Regions from separate parts of the Alteromonas sp. DY56-G5 genome, predicted to be linked through region 1. Evidence: predicted binding sites of a transcription regulator. Region 1 holds the regulator's gene; each other region holds the start of a gene.
The links. Region 1 encodes sigma-54, which starts transcription at its own class of promoters, with help from an activator protein. Its sites were predicted from a motif close to GTTGGCACGNNNNTNGNNT; they were not measured.

Region 1 (4,770 bases):
AATGCAGGCCATAGAGCCTAAGTGGGCGTAGAATATCGCAATTATAATGAGTCTGTCATGATAATTGCGTAGGTTTTGCGCAGGATTTTAAGATAACTGCGCTAAGTGTTGATTAATTGGTCAATGGATTGGGCAAGTAAGACTATTCGTCTTCGTTAAATCTGCCCTCAATAAGCTCTTCAATAGCTGCAAGCGCATCAACAGCATCACTGCCGTCCACAATCACGTCTACCTGTTCACCTTGATGGCTTTCAAGCATCATTAATCCCAATACACTGCTTGCGTCTGCTTCTTTATCGCCTTTTTTTAAGATGATTTTAGCGTCGAATTGATTAGCCAGTTTAACCAGTTGGGTCGCCGCTCTTGCATGCAACCCTAACTTATTGACGATAGTTAGCGTTTTTTGAATAGTCATTACTGATTCAGCTCTCTATGGCGAATTTGTACATCAGGGTGTATTTCACTGAAGGTTTTCGACAGGGTCTGTGCGATATAAACCGAACGGTGTTGGCCACCAGTACAGCCAATCGCTACGGTTACATAACTTCTGTTATTGCGCTCTAAATGAGGCAGCCATGTCGTTATTAAATTCTGAATTTGCCAAATGAACTTGGTCACTACAGGCTGCGACCCCAAAAATACTTCTACTGGTGCATCTAATCCGGTCAGGTGTTTAAGGTCGGGCTCCCAGTGGGGGTTAGGTAAAAAGCGGGCATCAAAAACGTAATCCGCATCTTTAGGAATACCGTGCTTAAAGCCAAACGACTCGAACACAAGCACAAGGCGTGAGCTTTTCTTACCCAGGATACGCTCTCGAATTAACTCTGCCAGTTGGTGAATGGTAAGCTTATCTGTGTCTAAATATAAATCTGCGCGTTCAGCAATAGGAGCAAGTAGGGCAGACTCGGCTTTAATGGCTTCTGAAAGCGATTTATTAAGCTTGGCGAGAGGGTGAAGACGACGTGTTTCGCTAAAACGCTTAACCAGTACATCATCGCTCGCGTCAATGTAAACAATGGTCATCGACCACGAAGAAGGCAGGTAGTCTAGAATTTCTACCAAATCGTCAGGATTTTTAGGTAAGTTTCTCACATCGATACTTACCGCAACCTGATCGTACTCGTCAACAACTGTATGGGTTAAGGTGGGAAGTAAGTTTACCGGGATATTATCAACACAGTAATAACCTAAATCTTCCAATGCGCGAAGTGCGACAGACTTACCAGACCCCGAACGACCACTGATTATTATCAGCTTCACCTACTTTCTCCCTAATACTCTGGTTTTATCACATACGCGTTGTTGAATTAGGCGCCTACTAAACGGTTAATAGGCGCTTAATGTTTAACTTAATGCAGATAGAATATCGTCGCTTGTCGTTGCGCGACGTATTGCTTTAATCGTTTCTTTGTCGCTTAGTTTACCAGCCACGGTGGCCAGCGTTTGAAGGTGTCCTTCGGTCTGTTCCTCAGGAACGAGTAGCGCAAAAAAGATGTCTACGGGTTTCTCGTCAAGGGCGTCGAAGTCGATTGCTGGCGTGCTGGTTACAACAATGGCGATCACTTTTTCAAGGCCCGGCAGGCGTCCGTGGGGTAAGGCGATACCATTACCAATGCCTGTACTACCCATACGCTCTCGAGCCATCAAACTGTTGAGTACCGTTGCCTGATCAATGTTCTCGTTTTGCTTGGCAGCGATATCAGCGATGATCTCAAGAATTCGCTTTTTACTATTACACTGAACCGCACACTCGGTGCGGTCCAGACTTACGATGGCTTGTATATCCATGCTTAATTAACTACTAATGTTTTTTCAGTTTTTCCTTATGCTTGATTACCTGCCGGTCGAGTTTATCAACCATGCTGTCAATCGCCGCATACATGTCGGTATTTTCTGAGGATGCGAATACTTCAGCGCCACTTAAATGAACGGTCGCTTCGGCTTTTTGATTTAATTTTTCAACGTTCAGGATGACATGCACATTAGAAATGTGATCAAAGTGACGTTCAAGTTTGCTGAACTTCGTATCGACATAATTACGCAAAGAGTCGGTGATTTCGACATGATGACCAGTAAGGTTGATTTGCATATTTCGTCTTCCTTATATTATTAAGCCCGATTAAATAAGGCTTTTGCGTTGGTTCGACGGCGGGATCGACAACGATTCCCGGTACTTTGCTATTGTTCGCCGGGCAACTTTAATGCCTTGTTCGGCCAACAATGAAGCAATCTTGCTATCACTCAGCGGCTTGCTAGGCTTTTCAGCGGCCACTAATTTCTTGATCAATGCACGAATCGCTGTAGATGAACATTCACCACCAGACTCTGTTGCAACGTGGCTTGAGAAGAAATACTTCAATTCGAAGATTCCACGTGGCGTATGCATGTACTTTTGCGTTGTCACTCGCGAAATAGTGGATTCGTGCATATCTACCATTTCTGCGACATCATTTAGCACCATTGGTTTCATCATTTCCGGGCCGTGCTCAAAAAAGCCCATTTGCTGCTGCACAATGCAGTTTGCAACCTTCATTAAGGTTTCGTTACGAGATTCAAGGCTCTTTATGAACCACTTAGCCTCTTGCATGTGTGAGCGGATGAATTGTGAATCGCTACTATTCTTGGCACGGCGACTCATTGCAGCGTATTGTTGATTTACGCTTAATTTAGGCAGACTGTCGGGGTTCAGCTCAACCACCCAACGGCCATTTTTCTTGGTTACTGAGACATCAGGAATAACGTACTCAGGCTCTTTAGTAACTAAAGCACTACCTGGGCGAGGATTCAAGGTTTGCAGTAAACGCATTGCCTCGCGTAGCTGATCTTCTTTCAATCGGCTTTTACGCATAAGCGTACGATAGTCTTTGCTGCTCAGTAAGTCAGAGTACTCTTCAATCAGTTGCTTTGCTTCAGCAAGCCACGGTGTGTCTTCTGAAAACTGGCGCAATTGCACCATCAAACATTCTTGTGGAGAGCGTGAGCCAGAACCAATAGGGTCGAACATCTGAATGCGCTTAAGCACACATTCTATTTCGTCCATTTCAATCGGCTCTTCCATATCATCATCGTTAACCGCTTCTAAAATATCATCAAGGGTAACGGTTAAATAACCTGACTCGTCAATAGAGTCGATGATTGCTGTAGCGATTGCGCGATCGGTATCCGAGAAGTGGGTAAGGCGCATTTGCCAAAGAAGGTGCTCTTGAATATCTTCAGTAGTCTCACCTTGGAAGATTTGCTCGTCGTCATTGGATGGACCCGGAGCTGGCGAAGATGAAGCAGAGTAGTATTCGTCCCATGTGCTGTCGATTGGCAGCTCATCGGGAAGATCGTTTTTCTCAAGTGCATCGCCGGCTTCTAGTGTGTCACTAGATGCAGAAGCAGTGGCCTCAGAGCCGCTGTCATCGTTGTCGATATTGTTCTTTTCTAGTTGCGGCTCGTCGTTACCTTCTTCAACTTCTAATAGCGGATTAGAATCGAGCGCTTCTTGGATCTCTTGTTGAAGATCAAGTGTAGAAAGCTGCAGCAGTTTAATGGCCTGCTGAAGCTGTGGTGTCATGGTAAGTTGTTGGCTAAATTTTAGCTGTAAAGATGGTTTCATCTACGTCTTATTTAAATGCTCTAAATTGAATATACCAGAGCGAAACTGAAAAATGGCAATTCGGTTACATTAACTATAGCCTGAATTGTTCGCCTAGGTATACATCCCTTACTTTTTGATTACTTAAAACCTGTTCCGCCGTTCCTTGCGCAATAAGCTCGCCATGACTCACAATGTACGCCTTTTCACAAACATCCAATGTCTCTCGTACGTTATGGTCTGTGATAAGGATTCCAATACCCCTATCGCGAAGATGTTGTATTATCTTCTTTATATCATTAACTGATATTGGATCAACACCAGCAAATGGTTCGTCTAACAAAATAAATTGCGGTTTTGCTGCCAGAGCGCGGGCAATCTCAACGCGACGGCGTTCGCCCCCTGACAAACTCATCCCCGTACTATTACGTATATGGTTAATATTAAATTCATCAAGTAGCGCATCAGCTTCTTCTTCTTGCTGTTGTGAATTTAAATCTTTACGGGTTTGCAAAATGGCCATGATATTTTCATGCACTGTGAGCTTTCTGAAAATAGAGGCTTCCTGCGGTAGGTAGCCAATTCCGCGGCGTGCGCGCTCGTGCATGGGCTGATGAGTTAGCTCATTGTCGTCGATTTCAATCTTGCCTTTATCCAGATTCACTAAACCAACAATCATGTAGAATGTGGTGGTCTTACCAGCGCCATTTGGGCCAAGAAGACCAACAATTTGACCCGTTGAGACAGACAGACTTACATCTCGAACAACCTGTCTTGACTTGTAAGCCTTAGCAAGATTTTTAGCGCTCAAAGTTGCCATTGCTATTCATTGCCCTCGTTGTCTTTTTTGTCTTTCTTAGACGAAGTTTTGCGAATGGTCTCAGGTGTGAATACTGTGGTCACTCGACCCTCACCATCCTTACCTGCGCCGCCAGTCGCTAGCAATTGCTCGGTAATCATATCGAACGTGATGTTGTCACCCTGTACTTTACTGGTGTCTTGTTTCAACTCTGCGTTTCCAGCAAGAGAAATCGTTCGGTTCACCACTTCATAGCGTATTTCATTAGCTTTTGCCGAAACTGGCGTGCCGTCTTCCAATTGCTGGGAATAGCTTGCAGGCTTTCCTCTAGCAATAAATATTTCACGACCACCACCGTCAGTGGCAATTACTTCCACTTCGTCAGCTTCAA
Region 2 (4,770 bases), on a different contig from region 1:
ACCTCTGGCAGCCATTAATTTAATTTTAAATAGCTGGAGCTTGTTTTCATTCGGGTATTTATATTCAAGATTTTGCAAAAGTCGCTCGGCTTTAAAGGCTTTGTTTTGGCGAATAAATAAGTCACCTAAAAGCAGTGCTGAGTCTGGGTCTTCCATTAACGCATCCTGATGACGTTCAAGTAGGGCAAGGGCCTGTTTATCTTGTTGAGTCGCCATGTAAACTTGGCTCAACATCAATACCGCCTGTAAGTCATCAGGCTCTTGTTGCAGATAAGCGTTAAAATCTTTCGCGGCTGTTTCCATGTTGTTGTTAAAGAAGTTTGTTAAACCACTTATGTAGAGCAACATGGGTTGAGAAGTAATAAGCTCAGGATCCAGTTGAGCCATGAAATCGTTAAGCTCTTTTAGTTTTTCGTTATCGATAGCTTGCTGGTTGTCTCTGCTTTGTAACCAGCTATTAAGTAAAATGGCCAGAGGATCATTAGGCGTGTCTTCAATGATCTCATCAACGAATAGCTTTGCTGTATCGTAGTCTTTCGCTTCTAAATACAAGTCTACTAGATTTCGCAGGGCAATGGGGTCGTCTCGGTTAAACGTTAGGGCTTTTTGTAAATGTGCAGTTGCCGCGTCAGTATCTCCCTGTCGGTATGCCAGTTGCCCTTTCAAACGCCATGTTATTGCGTTTTCTGGTTCTAACGACATGGCTTTATTGATAAGCGAGGTCGCTTTGGATAAATCTTCATTTTGAAGGGCAATAGAGGCTAGACCGTTAATGGCAGGTACGAAGTCTGGCGTACGGGAAACGATAGTGTTGTAATCACGAAGAGCGCACTGTTCATCTTCCAATCTAATACACGCGGTTGCACGAATCATCAACCATTCACGCTCTGCATTACCCGATAGCTTGCTCAAATCAGAAAAGTCTACAATTTCTTGGTACCTGTTCAAAAACAACCAAGTGTTGCCGAGAGGCTCTGCCAGAAGGTTGATATCTGCACCCATTTCCAACGCTTCTACAAACTCCATTTCTGCTGCAGTTAAGTAGCCATTAATAAGCAGTATTTCGCCCATTAGGATTTTTGCAGCAAGGTTTTCAGGATCTTTTTGTAAGCTGTTTTTAAGGTGGATATAGGCTTCGTCGTATTCATTTTGATTAAACGCGGTCAGTGCTTTTTCGTAGTCTTCTGACGTAGAAGCAAAACTGTTAAAAGCGATTAATGATGAGGCAACTGCAGAGACAATTGCGCGTTGTACAACACGCTTTTTATTATTAAAAAAATCCATATAAACCTTCGAAATTTAGCCTAGCCACTGGCTTAAAAATAGCATAAAAAAAGGTGGCCTAAGCCACCTTCTAAAGATACGTGTTTTCTAAGCGTTTTTAAACAATTAAACGCGGCGCTTACGTCTATAAAGAACAAGACCTAAACCCAACCCCATCAGTGCTAGGGCGCCAGGCTCACTAACTTGTGTTGGAGGTGGATTTGTTTCTGCATTTAGACTGGCTGTTACAGAAGAAAGTTTAAATCCGACACCTTCAAAATCACCAATACTAGTATCGAAGAAAGTGTTATATGCCCCGATCAACCAATACTTTGCGGTAGTTAGCTCAGTAAACGAAGATTGGTAATTGGAGATGTCATAATGGCCGATAGCGGTTGATATAGCATTTCCCGCAATATCTGCCCAAGTGTTTGAGCCTGAAAAAAGAGACAGCGAGTTATCCTTCAGACCTGCGACCGTGATCTCTTTCGAACTGCTGCTTCCATCAACCCATGAAAAGCTAGCTCCAGTTAAAGAAACAGCTGTATCAAAACTTAGCAGAAGCATGTCAAAGTCACGTTTACCATGGTACTCATTGAAGTTATCAATCGAGTGACCATCTGCATAATATCTATTTCCATATATAAATGCATCTTGGTTCTCTATCGCAAGTCCTTGACCCCATTTATCAATTGTAGCCGACTTAACGGTTTCATCTTCCCATCGTGAATCACCATTTACGTAAATATCTGAACCATAGTAATAAATAGCGTCGTGAGAGCCTGTATCTGACCAAGCGGTAATACCTACATTGACTGTCTTTCCTTGGATCGTAACGACAGACGTGCCCTGCGCTGGGTTCACAGTGGTGGAGTAGTTTTTGCTACCATTACTATTGACTAAATCATATATTAATGAGTCTTTATGAGAATCTGTAGCTGCTACAGAAAAGCTGAAAACTGTTAAGAACGATACTAACACTCGAGAATACATCATTTTTATTCCTACGGCTTATGGAATTACTTCTTTCAGAGTGTAAGCTATTTTTGTGCCATGTTTTAAGCTGCTGTTTTTTATTAGTTTATTTTGTCAATTTCATAAGCAAGTAAAAAAAACTGACAGATTTTTCAATCTGTCAGTGATCTAAAGTCTAATTTCTTCAAATGAATTTTTTGCGACGCCACATCACGAGAAGTGAACAAGCCATGAGTAAGCCAATGGTGCCAGGTTCAGAAACTTCTGTTGGCGTTGGCGTACCGGCAGACTCTGTTACTGAGAAGCCAACATTAGCAAGCTTAAAGGCATCATTACCTACATGGCCGCCAATATTTCCGAATACGGTGTTATAAGCGCCAACCAGCCAATATTGAGCGGACTCAGTGAAAGTAAAGTCAGCGCGGTGATCTAAATATTCACAACTCTCAATGTCGAACGAAGCTGAAGTTAGGGCATCAGCGACAATATCACTCCACGTGTTAACGCCAGAGGTTAATTTCGCCGTATTGCCAAGCGCTGCTACAGAGACTTGACTATCGTTACTACTGTATAGCCAAGAAAAGCTAGCGCCGGTAAGCGTTACCGCAGAGTCGAACGATAACAACACGAAGTCATAGTCACGTTCAACGTTAGTCATACCACTGTAATAAGCGTTCGCGCTACCTTGAGAGTAATAGTTGATATTGTCAATGGCGTGGTCGGCACCGTCGCGATAGTATGCTTCATCATTGTTTGTTATGCCGTAAGCCCATTTATCTGAGATTTTTTCTAACTTGGCGCCAACGACTGTTTCGCCGGTAACTCCTTGTGTGTCAGAAAAGGCGGACATATTAATATTTAATCCGTCTATTTGAACAAAGGAATTATTCGTCTGATTGGTTTGTGTCACTTTGTCATCGACTAGATCATAGGTGTATTCTCCCAACGGAGAGTTACATACATTGCTTTGTTCGTTGCTTTGGCTCGATGACCCACAGTGAGAATAACTTTGCTTTTTATAGTAGGTAGCGAATGCTGAATTAGCACTCAGGGTAGATAGCAAAGCTGTGGAAAGTAATAGTACAGTTTGCAAAGAAAACGTTTTTTGTAGCGTTCGCATAATTGCTTTCCTATATATGAAGCGCAAAGCACTTCAAGTACACGCCGAGTGATGTGTGCGCATATTATGCGAACACAAACTTGGTAGTACCTAATTTCAACATGGACTTGTATGATATAAGAACGGTGAGCTATTTAAGGTATGTAACCGTATACCTAGTTATTAGTTGTTTGTTTGATCGTGAGCATACGCTGTCCTGAATAAATAGAAGCCAAGCGCCGGCATTGTGGTAGGAGTACGTGTAATCAATGCAAAGCTAATAACGTTTTGCAACGGCGTTATGTTAAGGAACGAGGCAGCCTTTTTACTTTGCTATGCGTTCCTGCATATCTATGAAATAATTAGTGCAATTGTATATGTAGAAGTATGAGGACATATGTCTGATCAAAAACGTAAAGGGATATACTTACTTCCCAACTTATTAACAACAGCAGGGTTGTTTTCGGGTTTCTTTGCTGTGGTTTCGTCAATGAACGGCAGGTTCGAAGCCGCGGCAGTGGCTATCTTTGTTGCTATGATTTTTGATGGCTTAGATGGGCGTGTGGCAAGAATGACGAACACGCAAAGCGACTTTGGTGCTGAGTATGACTCAATGGCAGATATGGTTTCATTTGGAATGGCACCTGCACTTGTTGCTTATAATTGGGGGTTAACTGAGCTGGGCAAGTTAGGCTGGTTAGCGGCTTTTATATATGTAGCGGGTGCAGCTCTTCGTTTAGCTCGCTTCAATACGCAAGTTGGTATTGCCGATAAGCGTTTCTTCCAAGGTCTCGCAAGTCCGGCGGCTGCGGCTGTTGTCTCTGGTCTTGTATGGGTTGGAGTTGAGTATGATGCTGTTGGTACCGACTATGGTTTAATAGTTGCTGCAGTAACTGGCTTGGCAGGTTTGCTGATGGTGAGTAACTTTAAATACAATTCTTTCAAAGAAGTTGATTGGCACGGTAAGGTTCCATTTGTAGGCCTTCTTTTAATTCTTCTGATATTCGTTGTTGTGGCAACAGAACCCGCTTTAGTATTGTTCCTTGTTTTTGCACTATATGCGTTAGCTGGACCTATCAATACGTTTCGTACCGTTGAGAAAGTAACGTTAGACGATGTAGTGGGCGACCATGAAGAAGATGCAGACTTCAATGCCGATAAAAAGAAAAGCAATGAAAGTGTAGACAATAAGCAGGAATGATTACGTAGCAATAATCAGATGTCTTCGCTCAATAATAAAGAGGATATGCCTTTTTGAGCTGATAGAATAAGGATATACAAGCGTAAACGTATGCTTAATGTACTAATAGATTAAAAAGCGACCGAACGGTCGCTTTTTTTATATTTATTTAAAAAAGGGTGTTGACGATGCTACAGGAATGCGTAGAATGCGCGCCTCCTCAACAGGGAACAGCAAAACGCTAACAACTGAT
Region 3 (4,770 bases), on a different contig from region 1:
AAGGCCGTAAAGCTGCCGAAGGTATTATGGATTACATAGGCGTTTAACCGTCGCTCTCAAGTCGCTTTATAAAAAGCTCGATAGTTCTGCTATCGAGCTTTTTTATTTAAAACTAAAGAGATACGATTTACATTAGATAGAATAATTGAATAAAGAGATGACATCATGAGATTGCGGACAGGGCTACTTTACGGGTTATTTTTAGTTTCCGTTTCATATTGCGCCCAGGCAGAGGAAAGTAACGCACTTACCACTCACTCGGCTAAAGCTGTGTTCGCAGACTACTTGGAATATCTCACGCTACCCAACGTTGCAACGCAATCAGCAACTGATATAGAAAAGGTTGCGCGTTGGACGGCAACGAAATACAGCGAGTATGGTTTTAATACTCAGCTGCTGGAAAACAACGGCATGCCGATGCTGTATGCTGATTACATGCTAGCTGGGAAAAATGCCCCTACCCTGCTTTTTTATGCACATATGGATGGTCAACCGGTTAACGCTGAGTTGTGGGAACAAGACAGCCCTTGGCAGCCCGTTCTAAAAATCGAAGAAAATGACAGCTGGGTTGAAAAACCACTCTCTTTACTCGATAAAGACTATGACCCTAATTGGCGTATTTTTGCGCGCTCGGCATCTGACGACAAAGCCCCAATTATGATGTTACTAGCAGCCATAAACTCACTTTCGACGAATAAGGTGACGCCATCAGTTAATATCAAAGTGCTCCTTGATTCAAACGAGGAAGGTGGCTCTCCTACCCTCGCAAAAGTGATAGAAAAAAACAAAGCGCAGCTTTCTGCAGATGCCGTAGTAATGTTAGACGGTCCCATGCATCCATCCAACGCTTCTACCGTAGTTTTCGGTCATCGCGGTGCGACACTGGTTAAGCTCACTGTTTTCGGACCAAACTCTGATAGCCATAGTGGGCACTTTGGCAACTACATTCAAAACCCCGCTTTTTTGCTCTCAACACTCTTAGCAGGGATGAAAAATGAAAATGGCAAGGTGACTATTCCTAATTATTACGGAGACGCTCCTTTGTCAGAAGAAACAAAACAGGTGCTTCGAGACATTCCTATTGATGAAACTGCACTATTGGCACGCCTTGGGGTAGCAAAGTCAGAGTCTGTAGGTAGCAACTACTATGAATCCATTAGTCTTCCGTCTCTAAATATCAATGGATTGAGCGCTGCAAGCACAACAGCAGTAAGGACAATCATTCCGGCTAGCGCTACAGCGTCCATCGATATTAGAACTACAAAAGAGGCTCACTCGTCCAGACAAGTTAAGCTGTTAAAAGACTATATAACAGCTAAGGGATATCACATTGTGGACGAATTGCCATCAAAAGAAACCCGTCTAAAGCATGAAAAACTCATTCTTATAGAAGTTAGCCCCGGCACTGCAGCACTACAAACGTCCCTCGATGAGCCAGTTGGTCTATGGGCGCAAAAGGCACTAGAATCTGTAAGCGATGAGAAGGTTGTAGTTATTCCAATGATGGGGGGTACTGTTCCAACCGCACCGCTAGTAAACAGTATAGAGAAGCCGGTAATTCTTATTCCATTAGTCAATGCTGATAACAATCAACACGCCCCTAATGAAAACTTACGTATAGGCAACTTTTACAGTGGAACAAATGCGCTGTATCAATTACTGACCACGCCTTATGACCAGTAATAGAGTTGTAGTGATGAAGTGATGCTTTAAACCAAAACTTATACGAAAAACCTCACTAATATACGTTAATAGACCAAGGTTTAGTTGAAGCGCGAGAGTTACGACTCTACTATCGTTTAAGCAATTAAAGACATCGCACATCGGGTGAAGAATCTATCTATGCAGCATTTAAACATTAAGAAACTTACATTTTGTCTAACACTGGCGATAGCAGCGAGCAATGCCAGCTTAGCTGATACCATTGCTGTTGACGCTTCATTAAATGCGCAAGTTAACAACCAAACTAAGAAACAAAGCGTCAACTCTTCACCTAGTAAGCCAAGCATCAGGTCTTGCCCTTCTGATTTTCAGCAAGTTAAGATTTCTGATGATGCAAGACAATGCCAAGCATTTGACGAAAGCAAGACAGCAGTAATGGTTTACCACTCTCCTCGCTCCCCGAGTGAATTACTGAATGTTTACCAAACGGCGCACCCCGCTTTAAAAACTCACACGCCAGTTAGCGGCCGCACGTTGTTATCCTCAGAAGATAAAGGGGTCAGGGTAATAATCAGCCCAGATAATACTGGCTCTCAAGTGGATATTCTTGTTACATCCACAACAAAATAAGCCCTTTTAGCAAGACAACTACGAAATCTACTCATGTTGGCATCTGCTTTGCAAAATCATCAATAACTACTCCACGGTAACAGTGAGTGTCATTTTTATGACGCTCAAACTGCAAACGGAGCCCAAGCTTTTTTCGATATAAATACTTTAGCGGGCTTCTTTATTATGCATTCCGTGGGCTTTAACTATTGATATTTGCGAGGGTTACGATGGAATTGGCAATTATTCTAATGATGTTACTTATTGTCGTTGCACTGGGTGCCATAAAGTTGTCAGACGGCGGTGTCGCATTTCCATTTAGGCGAAAGCCGCAATTGTTCACCCCCGTTGAGCACTCTTTTTTAAACCTTATCGAACAGGCTATGGGAAGAGAGTTTCGCATAGTGTGCCGTGTGCGTCTTAACGATTTAGTGGCGGTTCGCCAGTCTGCAAATAAAAAGACGGCAAGCCAAGCCATCAGCAGAGCTTCTAGCAGACAGCTCGACTTTGTATTAGTAGATAAACACGACATGAGTCCTGTTCTTGCTATCGACTTAGTTCATAGCCAAGGCAAAGATGGTTATAAATCACAAAAAGACTGGTTTGTAACCGGAGCACTTGATGCTGCCGGCCTTCCTCATGCAAGAATTAAAGTGAAATCTGGTTATACCGTTGACGATATTCGCGAGTGTTTGGAAAACAAACTCATTCCTTATCGCCGTTTACAGCAAAAAATGGCACAGCTGCCAACGCATAATCCAGAGCCACCAAAGCGCCCGACTCGCCCAGTGCGTTCAAGCAGACCAGCTGCAGCTTAAGACATAACCCCACTTCCCCTGGCCTTTGTTGCTTTGCTATTTTCTTACTCTCAAATAGCGGTAACAGAGGCATTTTTCTGTCAGTTTGCCCGTTTTCCTTATACAATTAACGCTTTCAGCAGCGTATTCACGCGTTAAACTCCCTCAACACCGTCGGTAAAGTTATGAAAAAAATTGGTATTTTAGGTGCAATGGACGAAGAAGTTGCGCTACTTAAAGCGTCACTTTGGAATGTAAAAGAAACCCAGTGGAAGCACCTGACGTTTTACGAAGGTACACTTAACGACATAGAAGTGGTGCTAGTAAAATGCGGTATTGGTAAAGTGGCTGCAGCAATTGCTACTACTGTACTTATCGAACAGTACGCCCCTGATGCTGTTGTCAATACCGGTTCTGCCGGAGGTTTCGACAAGAATCTAAACATCGGTGATTTAGTGATCGCCAGTCACGTTATTCACCATGATGCCGATTTAACCCATTTTGGCTACAAGCTCGGTCAATGCGCAGGTATGCCTGAAGATTTCCGTTGCGATACAAGGTTAATGGAAGCCGCTCGTAGTGCTGCCACAGGCATTACGTCGCTTCAGTCGACAACAGGTTTAATCTGTACGGGCGATGCGTTTATCGGTAGCGACGAAGCTGTAGCAGAACTGCGTGAAAACTTCCCAGACATGAAAGCGGTTGAGATGGAAGGTGCAGCTATAGGTCAAACTTGCCATATGCTCGACACGCCTTTTCTTGTCATTCGTTCATTGTCGGATATTGCAGGAAAAACGTCGTCAGTGAGCTTTAAAGAGTATCTAGACACTGCCGCTAAACACTCAGCACAATTAGTTATGGCAATGATTAAGGCTCTCGCAAAATAAGATGACAGAGGTAATTAGCGACCCGCAATACCAGTCGCTATTCGTACTTTGGCTGGCTATCGCCGTTGACGCATTATGGCGCTGGCCCCAAAGTACTCATCCATTAACGCTCATGCGCTACCTCGTTCAGCAAATGGGGCGCAAAGTGGTGCCCTCTCGCGAATACGGTAGGTCTCAGCACTATATTTCAGGCTCATTAGCCGCCCTAGTTCTTCTTGCGCCATTGGTAGTATGTGTTGCCATCTTGGTGTACATGGCCCAATACCCCGTATTCTTTGAGGCGATTATTCTTGTCGCACTGCTCGATTACGGTTACCAGCGTCAACAGTACAAAAAAGTGCTGGCGAGTGTGGGAAGAAATAAAAAATCCCTCGCACGTGAAATGGCGCAAACCATTACCGCACGTCAATGCGCTTCACTTTCCGATATAGGAATTGCCAAAGCCGCGATAGAATCGCTTTGGCTGAAGTTTCTTTATCTTTATTGCGGCGTTATTTTCTACTTTGTAGTGGCAGGCCCCATAGGCGCACTCATTTATCGATTGCTTTTGCTCACATCTTGGCAGTGGCATTACCGAACCCCTGCAATGACTTTCTTTGCCAAACCCGTACGTAACCTTGTTTACTTACTTAATATGCCGCCCGCGGTCATTGGTGGTCTAGCAACACTACTGGTCAGCCATCCTATTAAAGGGTTTCGCGCCATAAAGCGCTCCCCAGTGAAAGATAAAACGTCGCTACTGCTTGCGCTTATGGGCGGTGTGCTTGATATTAAACTCGGCGGACCAGCAATTTATGCCAACAAGAAGATTCGAT
Region 4 (4,770 bases), on a different contig from region 1:
AGTATCAACGAACAGACCATGAGTTTCTTGCCCCGCTTGCTTGTTACGCTTCTCGCATTGAGCTGGGGAGGCAACTGGTTGGTGCAACAGCTTATGGACTTTACTTTCAGAATGGTTGATATGATCCCGCAAGTTGTGGGATAGAAGGCTAAAGCTGTGGAAGTCGAACTTGCGACCATCAATCAATTTCTAGCAGACATGCTGCTGCCGTTTATGCGCATTAGCGGCTTATTCGTGGCCATGATTGGCTTGAGTGCTAAATCCATTCCGCCGCAGGTAAGAGCCTTGTTGGGTATAATGCTCACGCTCATTATCATGCCGGTAGTGCCCCCGTCACCCATAGAAAATTTGGTGGATGTGGGCACATTTTTAATCGTTATTCAGCAGTTGCTAATAGGCATTGCTATTGGTTTTATATCAATGATGGTGCTCAATACCTTCGTGCTTGCAGGTCAAATTATAGCAATGCAAACCGGTTTGGGGTTTGCGTCAATCGTTGACCCGGTAAACGGTATTAACGTGCCCGCAGTCGGCCAGTTTTATCTAATTCTAGCAACCTTATTGTTTTGGACCTTAGATGGGCATTTGTCCATGATCCAAATGATAGTCATGAGCTTTGAGGCGTTTCCCATAGGCGAAGCATGGTGGACCGGTGAACAGTTTCGCGATATTGCCCATTGGGCCGGCTGGATGTTTATATCGGCAGTGACCCTCTCCCTTGCGCCAATTGTCTCGCTGCTTATCGTGAACTTGGCGTTTGGCGTTATGACCAAAGCTGCACCACAGCTAAACATTTTTAGTATTGGTTTTTCCATTGCTCAGGTAATGGGATTACTGATTATTTGGATAACACTTGATAACTTTACTGCACACTTCGAAACCCAATGGTTTAGAGCCGAACAGTTTATGTGTGAACTATTGAATATTTGTTCGTAGGAAAACATGGCAGGTTCAAGCGAAAAAACAGAAGACCCCACGGGGAAAAAACTCGAAGATGCCCGAAAAAAAGGGCAGCTAGCCCGATCCCGTGAACTCTCTACGACCCTAGTACTTATCGTCAGTGCTTTTATGTTCTTGTTTGTGGGCGGGTGGATTGCTGAGTCTGTTTTTAAACTTACTCAGAGAATGTTCATTCTCTCTCGTGACGAAACCTATGATATCACCCACATGTTTGGCGCATGGGGTGAAGCCTTTTCGGCAGTAGGCCCTGCCGTGCTGCTATACATGGTTGTGGCAATGATAGCGGGCATTTATGGCTCTATCGCCCTTGGCGGTTTTAACTTTACCTGGGAAGGTGCAAAACCTAAGGGTTCAAAAATGAGCCCTATTCAAGGCTTCAAGCGTATGTTCGGCATGAACGGCTTGGTTGAGTTACTCAAGTCTATAGCGAAAGTGGTGGTCATAATTGGCATGGCCATCGGAGCGTTACTGTTCTTTGAAGATGAAGCGCTCCACCTTGATATGGAGCTTTATCCGGGAAACATCTTTCACGCACTCGACATGCTAAAGTGGGCGTTTCTTATTCTGGTGTGCGGCATGATCCCTATCGCGCTCATTGATGTGCCTTATCAAATGTATAAGCACAACAAAGAAATGAAGATGACCAAGCAAGAGGTTAAAGACGAACGGAAAAATGCGGAAGGCGACCCTATGGTTAAAGGCCGAATTCGCCGTCTACAATATCAGGCTGCAACCAAGCGCATGATGCAGGAAGTACCACAAGCAGACGTAGTGGTGACTAACCCGACCCATTTCTCGGTTGCTATCAAGTATGATGAGAAGGGAGTGAGGGCGCCGGTTGTGGTCGCTAAAGGTGCTGATGAGCTAGCGATGCACATCAGAAAAATTGCTACCGCCAACGATGTGCCGCTGATCCCTTCACCCATGTTAGCGCGAGCCATTTTCTACTCCACTGAAGTGGACGATGAAATTCCTAACGCTTTATTTATGGCGGTAGCGCAGGTGCTTGCGCATGTTTATCAGTTAAAAGCGCACAAAGCAGGTAAGGGCAAACGTCCTAAGCCACTTAAACGGGATTTGCCTATCCCACCAGAGTACCGACACTAACCCAACCGCTAAATGGGTGAAAAATTGACTTTGAAGGCGGGGCATAGGTAAGAGCTGGCCCTAGAAATAGTGACGTAATTATAAACTGTTCATATGTCCCTCGGATACAAAATCTTAATCGCTCTATACAAGTCGCTGTAGACAGTAATCACGCATGATTACAGCTCGGATTTGGATAACTTTTACGTAATACACAAAGCTGGCACGTTAGTTGAAAACTCTCCTTCAGTTTCACGTAAAGCGTCAATTTTCTGATAGAGAGACACCAAGCCATGCAGTTATCCGGTTATCTTCAGCGATTCGATAAAAATCAGCTGCAAAATTTCACTAGTGGTTTAGGCGCACCCATCGTCCTTTTGGCAATTATGGGCATGGTTATATTGCCTATGCCGCCATTCTTACTGGACGTGCTGTTTAGCTTTAATATTGCGTTGTCGCTAGTCATTATCTTGGTGGCTGTACTTACCCAGCGTCCAGTAGATTTCGGCATTTTTCCCTTGGTGTTACTTATCGCTACCGTTTTGAGATTAGCGCTTAACGTGGCTTCTACTCGCGTTGTTTTACTTTACGGGCATGAAGGCGGCGATGCAGCAGGTAAAGTTATCGAAGCCTTCGGTGAGGTCGTGATTGGTGGTAACTACGCCGTAGGTATTGTTGTTTTCGCCATTCTTCTTATTATCAACTTCAAAGTTGTAACCGCAGGCGCAGGACGTATTTCAGAAGTAAGCGCTCGCTTTACGTTAGATGCTATGCCCGGTAAGCAAATGGCCATAGATGCTGATTTAAATGCAGGGTATATAGATCAAGACCAAGCACGTAAACGCCGTGAAGAGATTACCGCAGAAGCGGATTTTTACGGGTCGATGGACGGTGCGTCAAAATTTGTAAAGGGTGATGCGGTCGCAGGCCTTTTCATCATGCTGATTAATATTGTCGGTGGTCTTTTTATTGGCATGATTCAGCACGGGCTTTCATTCGGTAACGCTATAGAAATCTACACCATATTGACCATCGGTGATGGTTTGGTGGCGCAAATTCCTTCATTATTACTTTCGGTCGCTACAGCCATTATCGTTACTCGTGAAAACGAGACCCAGGAAATGGGCAAAGAAATCCGCGGTCAGCTTGGTAATAATCAAGCTCTTTATATAGCCTCGGGCGTTCTATTTGTGATGGGTATCATTCCTGGGATGCCTCATATCGCATTCTTAGGCTTCTCATTCTTGATTGCAGGCTTTGCTTACTGGCAGTCGGTCCAAGAAAAGAGAAAGGCCGCAGAGCCCAAAGTGCCAGACAATGTGGTAAAAGATGAATCGGTTGCGCCTGAAGTGAAAGAGCTTGGCTGGGATGATGTTCAGCAGGTAGATACCATCGGATTGGAAGTGGGCTATCGTTTAATTCCTCTTGTCGATAAATCCCAAGGTGGCGAGTTGTTGACGCGCATTAAAGGCGTACGTAAGAAACTATCGCAAGAGCTGGGTTTCCTTATTCCGCCTGTCCACATTCGCGATAACTTGGATTTAGAGCCCAACACTTACACCATCGCTATGCTAGGCGTAACGATTGGGGATTCCATCATCAGTCACGATGAAGAACTTGCTATTAATCCAGGGCAAGTGTTCGGTAAATTAGAAGGGCGTGCCACTAAAGACCCCGCGTTTGGCTTAGACGCAGTATGGATTAAGCCCAACAAACGGGAGCATGCACAAACCCTTGGGTACACAGTTGTAGACGCTGCGACCGTTGTAGCGACCCATTTAAGCCAATTACTTTCTAACAATGCATATCAATTATTAGGGCACGAGGAAGCGCAACAACTTCTTGATATGCTTGCCAAGCAGCATCCGAAACTGGTTGAAGGGTTAGTACCAGACATCCTTCCGCTAAGCACCGTCGTGAAAGTACTGCAAACCTTATTGTTTGAAGGCGTGCCTATTCGCGATATGCGTACAATCGTGCAAACACTCAGTGAGTACGGCACGCGCAGCCAAGACCCCGATGTTTTAGTGTCCGCAGTGCGTATTGCCCTTAAACGTTTAATTGTCCAAGAAATTACTCAAGGTGCAAAAGAGATACCTGTCATAACCTTGGCGCCAGAGTTGGAACAGATGTTGCACCAGTCACTTCAAGCAGGTGGCGAAGATGGCGCTGGCATAGAACCAGGCCTGGCAGACAAGCTGCAAAAATCATTGCAGCAAGCCAGTCAGCAGCAAGAGTTAGAAGGAGAGCCTGCAGTACTCCTTACCTCAGGCATGCTACGACCCGTTCTGTCTCGCTTCTTAAAATATTCGGTTGTTGGGCTTCATGTTCTGTCTTACCAAGAAGTGCCTGACGACAAACAAATAAAAATAGTCAGTTCGGTCGGTCAATAATCTGACACTGGGTGATTGGAGAGGTTGCAATGAAAATTAGACGTTTCTTCGGCAAAGATATGCGTGAGGCGTTAAGCCAAGTTAAAGCTGAATTGGGCAGTGACGCTGTGATCATGTCAAATCGCAAAGTCGCTGACGGTATTGAGCTTGTCGCAGCCTACGACAAAGAACCTGAAGCGAAGTTGTTTACGCCGAAAGCGTCTCCACAAGCCGCTGCAAAAACACCTGGTCAAAAGGCAGTGCCTAGCTTGAGCGAAATCATTGGTGACGACGGTCCTGATAGCCTTAAAGCACTGCTAGAAAAGCAGCACGGTGGAAATAATGGCGTAGC

Region 2: the regulator sigma-54 is predicted to act here: its motif matches at 2,301-2,319, upstream of xdp1 (exosortase-dependent surface protein XDP1).
Region 3: the regulator sigma-54 is predicted to act here: its motif matches at 2,328-2,346, upstream of NO989_RS07665 (DUF2726 domain-containing protein).
Region 4: the regulator sigma-54 is predicted to act here: its motif matches at 2,266-2,284, upstream of flhA (flagellar biosynthesis protein FlhA).

Annotation. Positions count from the first base shown of each region.
Region 1 is NZ_JANHZQ010000029.1:53,212-57,981, reverse strand. Features, by position in the region: gene NO989_RS14480 (HPr family phosphocarrier protein) at 143-415, opposite strand; gene rapZ (RNase adapter RapZ) at 415-1,260, opposite strand; gene ptsN (PTS IIA-like nitrogen regulatory protein PtsN) at 1,345-1,788, opposite strand; gene hpf (ribosome hibernation promoting factor) at 1,802-2,089, opposite strand; gene NO989_RS14460 (RNA polymerase factor sigma-54) at 2,120-3,601, opposite strand; gene lptB (LPS export ABC transporter ATP-binding protein) at 3,675-4,400, opposite strand; gene lptA (lipopolysaccharide transport periplasmic protein LptA) at 4,403-4,770, opposite strand, start outside.
Region 2 is NZ_JANHZQ010000056.1:192-4,961, reverse strand. Features, by position in the region: gene prsT (XrtA/PEP-CTERM system TPR-repeat protein PrsT) at 1-1,284, opposite strand, end outside; gene xdp1 (exosortase-dependent surface protein XDP1) at 1,390-2,259, opposite strand; gene xdp1 (exosortase-dependent surface protein XDP1) at 2,423-3,358, opposite strand; gene pssA (CDP-diacylglycerol--serine O-phosphatidyltransferase) at 3,735-4,538, shown strand.
Region 3 is NZ_JANHZQ010000011.1:41,357-46,126, forward strand. Features, by position in the region: gene NO989_RS07650 (FAD-dependent oxidoreductase) at 1-47, shown strand, start outside; gene NO989_RS07655 (M20/M25/M40 family metallo-hydrolase) at 166-1,683, shown strand; gene NO989_RS07660 (hypothetical protein) at 1,843-2,292, shown strand; gene NO989_RS07665 (DUF2726 domain-containing protein) at 2,502-3,089, shown strand; gene NO989_RS07670 (5'-methylthioadenosine/adenosylhomocysteine nucleosidase) at 3,254-3,955, shown strand; gene NO989_RS07675 (cobalamin biosynthesis protein) at 3,957-4,770, shown strand, end outside.
Region 4 is NZ_JANHZQ010000004.1:73,718-78,487, reverse strand. Features, by position in the region: gene fliQ (flagellar biosynthesis protein FliQ) at 1-144, shown strand, start outside; gene fliR (flagellar biosynthetic protein FliR) at 157-936, shown strand; gene flhB (flagellar biosynthesis protein FlhB) at 943-2,067, shown strand; gene flhA (flagellar biosynthesis protein FlhA) at 2,340-4,439, shown strand; gene flhF (flagellar biosynthesis protein FlhF) at 4,469-4,770, shown strand, end outside.